DNA from 2 places in the Streptomyces sp. NPDC046379 genome. Region 1 is predicted to be linked to the other one. Evidence: riboswitches for the same ligand, from Rfam matches in the RefSeq annotation. Region 1 holds a riboswitch; the other holds the start of a gene.

Region 1 (3,394 bases):
TCAGCGGGCGCATGTCGTCCCGGACGCCGGGCGGGACCGGCCGGTGCTGTTCAACTCCTGGGAGGCGACGGGCTTCGACATCTCCGAGGAGCAGCAGCGGGCCCTCGCGCGCCGGGCGGCGGGGATCGGCGTCGAGCTGTTCGTCGTGGACGACGGCTGGTTCGGGGCGCGCACCGGCGATCACGCCGGGCTCGGCGACTGGACTCCCAACCGGGACCGCTTCCCGGCCGGACTGAAGCCCCTCGCGGACGAGGTGCACGCCCTCGGGATGCAGTTCGGGATCTGGGTCGAGCCCGAGATGGTCAACCCGGACAGCGAGCTGTACCGCGCCCACCCGGACTGGGTGCAGTTCCAACCCGGACGAAACAGGACAGAGTTCCGCAATCAGCTGGTGCTCAACCTTGCGCGCGAGGATGTGCGGGAGTACCTCTGGGAGCAGCTCGACGCGCTGCTGTCCGGCGCCCCCGTCGACTACGTGAAGTGGGACTTCAACCGCTGCTTCACCGACGCGGGCTGGCCCGGCGATCCCTACCCGCAGCGACTGTGGGTGGACCACGTGCGCTCCCTGTACGCGCTGGTGGACCGGCTGCGGGCGGCCCACCCCGGCGTCGCCTTCGAGTCCTGCTCGGGCGGCGGCGGCCGGATCGACCTCGGCATCCTCGCCCGCACCGACCAGGTGTGGACCTCCGACAACACCGACCCGCTCGACCGGCTCGCCATCCAGCACGGCTTCAGCCAGCTCCACCCCGCGCGGGTCATGGCCGCCTGGGTCACCGACAGCCCCAACGCCATGCTCAACGGCCGGGTCAGCTCGCTGCGCTTCCGCTTCGTGAGCGCCATGGCCGGGGTGCTCGGCGTGGGCGGCGACCTCACCCGCTGGAGCGAGGAGGAACTGTCCGAGGCGCGGGAGTGGGTGGCGCTCTACAAGGAGATACGCCCGCTGGTGCAGCGCGGCGACCTGTACCGGCTGCGCCCGCCGGACGGAGGGCTCAGCGCCGTGCAGTACGTGCTCGGCGACGAGACCGTCGTCCTGGCCTGGCTCCAGGCGCAGCGGTTCGGCGAGCCCGTGCCGGCGCTGCGGCTGCGCGGGCTGGATCCGACAGCGTCGTACGAATGCCGCGAAACGGGCGAAATCCATCGCGGTGCCGTGCTGCTGCATCACGGAATGCAGCCGGGGTTGCGGGGGGATTTCGACGCGGCAGTTCTCCGACTCCGTCGCATATGAGCCTTCTGCCCGAATTGGCCTCTTCATTCCAACTCGCTGCGGAATGAGGGGGGCTGGTGAAACGGCGGGTGAGCAGGGTCATAGTGGTGACCGTGCGTCGCCCGTCATGTTCACGTAATCCTCACGTGTCACAAGGGAGTTTGCGGGTAACGGCCGCCCGGCGGTGTACGGAGGGTGACCGGGAAATCCGGCAACCGATCAAGATGGGGGTCTTGATCCGGAACCTCTTGCTTGTCCGTTTGCGTCTCGGTCGCTTACGTTCCAGACCGATCCGGGCGGACGCCTAATCCTGCCGCCGCCCGGTGCCCGCGCAAACCCACCCGTGTACGGCAGGAGCGGGGGACCCACAGGTACGAATGCCTGTTCCGGTCTCCGGAACGGCTTGGGGTTTAGCCGCGTTTCGGCGCGGCCGGACATCTCCAGTCCGCACCCGACAGCTCACCTCGCAGGCGCCGGAGAGGAAATCACCATGCCCGCAAAGGGTAAGCACCGCCGTCCCAAGGCCCAGCGTTTCGCCCGCTCCATAGCCGTCGCCGGCACCGGTGGCGCCGCACTCGCCCTGCCGCTCATGGGGGCCGCCGGCGCCCATGCCGCGACCCCGCAGTCCGCGCCGGACAAGACCGTCCAGTCCGTCACGGCGGAGAAGACGGCCACCGGCAAGAAGGCCGCCGAGAAGAAGTCCGCCGCGAAGAAGTCCGGGGCGACGACGTATTCGGTGAAGGTCGGCGACTACCTGTCGAAGATCGCCGAGGAGCAGAACGTCAGCGGTGGCTGGCAGCGGCTCTACGAGGACAACCGCGAGGCCGTCGGCGACGACCCGTCGCTGATCCACCCGGGCCTCAAGCTCAGCATCGGCAAGAAGGCCGCTACGGCCCAGAAGTCGTCGGCCCCGGCGCCCTCTTCGGCCTCCGCCGAGAAGTCGTCGGCCACCGCCGAGCCGTCGCAGCCGTCCGAGCCGTCGCAGCCGTCCGAGGCGCCCCAGCAGGAGTCCTCCCCGGCGGAGTCGGCCCCGGACGAGTCCTCGGCCCAGGCGTCCACCGGCTCCCAGGCCGCCGACACCGCCCCCGCTTCCGGCGGCTACACCGCCCCGGTGTCCGGCGCGGGCGTCGGCACCGCCTACAGGGTCGCGGGCAGCATGTGGTCCAGCGGCTACCACACCGGCGCCGACTTCGTCGTCCCGACCGGCACCTCCCTGAAGGCCGTGGGCCCGGGCACCGTCGTCTCCGCGGGCTGGGCCGGCGCGTACGGCAACCAGGTCGTCCTCAAGCTCGCCGACGGCTACTACGCCCAGTACGCCCACCTGTCCTCCCTCTCCGTCTCGGCCGGCCAGACCGTGACGGCGGGCCAGCAGGTCGGGCTCTCCGGCTCGACCGGCAACTCCACCGGACCGCACCTGCACTTCGAGATCCGCACCACGCCGAACTACGGCTCCGACGTGGACCCGGTCGCCTACCTGCGGTCGCACGGCGTCTCCATCTGAACCCCCGCTCCCTGACGCACAGCCGCCGAAGGCCGGACCCCGATCACGAGATCCCGGGTCCGGCCTTCGGCGTGCCCGCCCCGACGGGCCGCGGCCCATTCCGCAGTTGACCATTCCTTGGCCAGTGGCTTATCTCACCGTCCGTCAACCCATGCCTACGGTCGCGTAAGTCACATTCCACGAGGAATCATGGTGCGCTGTGGCAGACGATTCGAAGAATGACAGCAGATCAGTGATCGGGTCGTACGTGGCGGTGGGGGACAGCTTCACCGAGGGCGTGGGCGACCCCGGCCCCGACGGGGCGTTCGTCGGCTGGGCCGACCGGTTCGCCGTACTTCTTGCGGACCGCCGGGCCGAGGGCGACTTCGCCTACACCAACCTCGCCGTCCGGGGGAAACTCCTCGACCAGATCGTGGCCGACCAGGTCCCCCGGGCCATGGAACTCGCCCCCGACCTGGTCTCGTTCTGCGCCGGAGGCAACGACATCCTGCGCCCCGGCACCGACCCCGACGAAGTGGCCGAGCGCTTCGAGCGGGCGGTGGCGCGGCTGACCGCCGCCGCGGGCACCGTGATGGTGACGACCGGCTTCGACACCCGGGGCGTGCCCGTGCTCCGGCACCTGCGCGGCAAGATCGCCACCTACAACGGGCATGTCCGGGCCATCGCCGACCGGTACGGCTGCCCGGTGC
Region 2 (3,394 bases), on a different contig from region 1:
CGGTGCCGCCGCCGACGAGGGTCGTGACGCCGGAGGCGAGGGCCTCGTCGGCGATCTGCGGGCAGATGAAGTGCACGTGCGCGTCGACGGCTCCCGCGGTGAGGATGCGTCCGTTGCCCGCGACGACCTCCGTCTCGGGGCCGATGACCAGTTCGGGGTGGACCCCGTCCATGGTGTCGGGGTTGCCCGCCTTGCCGATGCCGGTGATCCGCCCGTCGCGGATGCCGACGTCGGCCTTGACGACGCCCCAGTGGTCGACGATCACGGCCCCGGTGATCACGGTGTCCGGGGCGCCGTCCGCGCGTGTGGCCCGCGACTGGCCCATGGACTCGCGGATGACCTTGCCGCCGCCGAACACCGCCTCGTCGCCGGCCCGGCCGGGACCGCCGCAGCGGTCCTCCTCGATCTCGATCAGCAGGTCGGTGTCGGCGAGCCGGAGGCGGTCGCCGGTGGTCGGGCCGAACAGGTCGGCGTACGCGGCACGCGAGATCTCAGGCATCGAGGGCCCCTCCGGTCTCCCCGCGCAGTCCGGGCACGATCCGGGCGCCGGCCAGCGGGACGAGTTCCACCTCGACGGGGATGCCGGGCTCGAAGCGGACGGCGGTGCCGGCGGCGACGTTCAGCCGCTTGCCGCGCGCGGCGGCGCGGTCGAACTCCAGACCGGGGTTGGCCTCGGCGAAGTGGTAATGGGAGCCGACCTGGACGGGCCGGTCGGCGGCGTTGAGGACGGTCGTCCGGGTGACCTCGCGGCCCTCGTTGTACGCAATCGGCCCGTCGGCGAAAAGGATCTCTCCGGGAATCATCGGGCGCTCCCCCTCAGACGATCGGGTCGTGGACGGTGACGAGCTTGGTGCCGTCGGGGAACGTCGCCTCGACCTGGACGTCGTGGATCATCTCGGGCACGCCCTCCATGACGTCGTCACGGGTGAGCAGCCGGCGTCCGGACGCCATGAGTTCGGCGACGGTGCGGCCGTCGCGCGCGCCCTCGAGGATGTGCGAGGTGATGAGGGCGACGGCCTCGGGGTGGTTGAGCCGAAGTCCGCGCGCCCGGCGCTTGGCGGCCACGTCGGCCGCGACGTGGATCAGCAGCCTCTCCTGCTCGTGCGGGGTCAGTTGCAACGTCCCACCTCACATCCTCGCTCCGGGCGCCGTGCGGGTCCCGGTTGCCGCGGCCATCGGGCAAGTTGCCTGGTGGCGTGAGGGGGCAGGCTAATCGGCACGGGTTTCCGGCGCGTTAACCGAGCGCGGGCGCGACCGGCGCCGCCCCGGCTCGCCCGGCGTGCCCCGGCCTGCCCGGGCTGACCGGACTTCACGCTCCGACAGGTGACGCACCGCCGGACCGGACCGCGTCGTCCGGGCCGTCATGAGCGCCCGTGCGGGCGGGAGTTGAAACGGACCGAAAGGGTTACCCCCGACCGGAGTATTCGCGGGCCCTTTTTCGGAACGTCTCCGGTTGCGCAACGGACGTGCTTTCGGGGCGGAATCGAGTGTTCCACCGCTGGTCCGGGGGTGCGTGGCGGTCTTGACAGACGTTCGCACACCAGACTGTCCACCCGAACGGGTGAGTGAGAGTAAGACCACAAAGTCCCGGTTCCACTGGGTTTTTCGGACATCCGTGAGTCAAGATCCGTGACTGACGACAAGCCCCCGCCACCGCGGCGGGGCGATCCGGGCGGACGCCGAGTCCTGCCGCCGCCCGGATGACCGGTCGACAGGAGTGGATCGGCAGGAGTGGAGGACCCGAGCAAGACGGGCCGCCGGGACCCAGGTTCCGAGCAGCCCTTGGGGTGAAGCCGCGCCAGCGCGGCCGGGCAACTTCGCCAGCCCGAATCCGACAGGTCATCCTTCACAGGCGGCTGACGAAGGGTTGCGCATGACCGCGCTCAATCGTGTCCCGTCGCTCATGGCACGCGCCGGAACGGCCTCGGCGCTCACACTGGCCGCGATGGGCGGCTCCGTGGTGGTCCCGGGGGTCGCCTCGGAGGCCGCCGCCGCCACGCCGGCGACGAAGGCCCTCCAGGTGGCGGCCTCGAAGAAGGGCGCCCCGTACCGGTACGGGGCCACCGGGCCGCGCCGGTTCGACTGCTCGGGGCTGACGCTGTACTCGTACAAGAAGGCGGGCAAGAAGCTGCCGCGCACCGCGGCGCAGCAGTACAACAAGACCCGCCACATCCCGGCCCGCAGCCGCAAGGCCGGCGACCTGGTGTTCTTCCACTCGGGCTCGTACGTCTACCACGTGGGCATCTACGCCGGTAAGGGCAAGATCTGGCACGCCCCGAAGACGGGGGACGTGGTGCGTCTGCAGAAGATCTGGACGAAGAGCGTGTGGTACGGCCGAGTGGCCTGACCCGCCGGGCGGTGGCGGGCCCCGACCGGGCCGCCACCGCCCGGCCCCGCCCCGGAGCCCGGGCAAGGGCCCCGGGGCGCCGGGGCCGTGCCCACGGGCTCGCCTGCCCACGGGCTCGCCTCGGACGGAACGATGCCCGCTCCGCGGCCACGCGGGCGGGCCTGCGGCACATGGAGAGAGCCGACCACCACGGGTGACCCGCGCGGATTCGTCCGTCCGGTGCGCGCAGTACGCGCCCGCCTCCGCCGCGCGGCTCCTGCGACGCCCGTCTGCCCGCACCTCTCGTGAGGCGATGCCCACCAAGACCGCTCGGCGCCCGAGACGGCACGGCTCCCCCGCGCGGGTGCGGTCGGCACGGCCCGGCAGCCCCGGGCCGCCGCCGGACGCGTCCGCCCGCCCCGCTCGCAGGCAGACCCGTCGCCGCGCCCCCACGGGCCCTGGCTTGGAGTTCCCCTCCGCCGGACGCACCCGCCCCCGGTGACGGGCGAGGCCCGTTCCCCAGGGACACACCCTCCCCACCACGCCCCGCCGGGCGCTCGCGGCCCAAGGCCCCGCTACGACCCCTGCTGCCCCGCCGTCGGCAACGCACGGGGCGGTGTCGTCGTCCACGGGATCTCGATCGCCACCGTCTTGCCGCCCTCCCGCGTCGGGCGCACCCGCAGGCGGCCGCCGTGCTCGGCGGTCAGGCAGCGGATGATGGCCAGGCCGCGTCCGTTGTCCTGCTGCACCGCCGCCGGCAGCCGTTTCGGGAATCTCGGGTGGCTGTCGGTCACCCCGATGCGCAGGTGTTCGTCACGGGCCAGTTCGATGTCCACCCGGAAGGTGGGTGACAGCCCGAAGGTGTGCTGTACGGCGTTGGTGGCGAGTTCGGAGACGATGAGCCGCACGGTGTCGGCCGCGTCCGTGTCCGGCGACAGACCCCATTCCGCCAGCGTGCCGACCACGTAGGCGCGGGCGGCCGAGACCGAGGCGGGCTCGCTCGGCAGAGTGACGGATGCTTCCAGACGGTCTGCCATGGCGACGTCGCCCCTTTCCCGCGGGACCGGA

The links. Region 1 has a riboswitch for cyclic di-AMP ahead of ACZ6KF_RS24275 (M23 family metallopeptidase). Riboswitches for the same ligand answer to the same signal wherever they lie in the genome.
Region 2: another riboswitch for cyclic di-AMP. It lies ahead of ACZ6KF_RS26015 (C40 family peptidase); the one in region 1 lies ahead of ACZ6KF_RS24275 (M23 family metallopeptidase).

What each region holds. Positions count from the first base shown of each region.
Region 1 covers NZ_JBVJFP010000014.1:159,979-163,372, reverse strand. The annotation lists gene ACZ6KF_RS24280 (alpha-galactosidase) at 1-1,225, shown strand, start outside; cyclic di-AMP (ydaO/yuaA leader) riboswitch at 1,523-1,692, shown strand; gene ACZ6KF_RS24275 (M23 family metallopeptidase) at 1,695-2,705, shown strand; gene ACZ6KF_RS24270 (SGNH/GDSL hydrolase family protein) at 2,938-3,394, shown strand, end outside.
Region 2 covers NZ_JBVJFP010000016.1:60,508-63,901, forward strand. The annotation lists gene ACZ6KF_RS26000 (urease subunit alpha) at 1-499, opposite strand, end outside; gene ACZ6KF_RS26005 (urease subunit beta) at 492-803, opposite strand; gene ACZ6KF_RS26010 (urease subunit gamma) at 817-1,119, opposite strand; cyclic di-AMP (ydaO/yuaA leader) riboswitch at 1,760-1,844, shown strand; gene ACZ6KF_RS26015 (C40 family peptidase) at 1,874-2,347, shown strand; gene ACZ6KF_RS26020 (ATP-binding protein) at 2,902-3,363, opposite strand.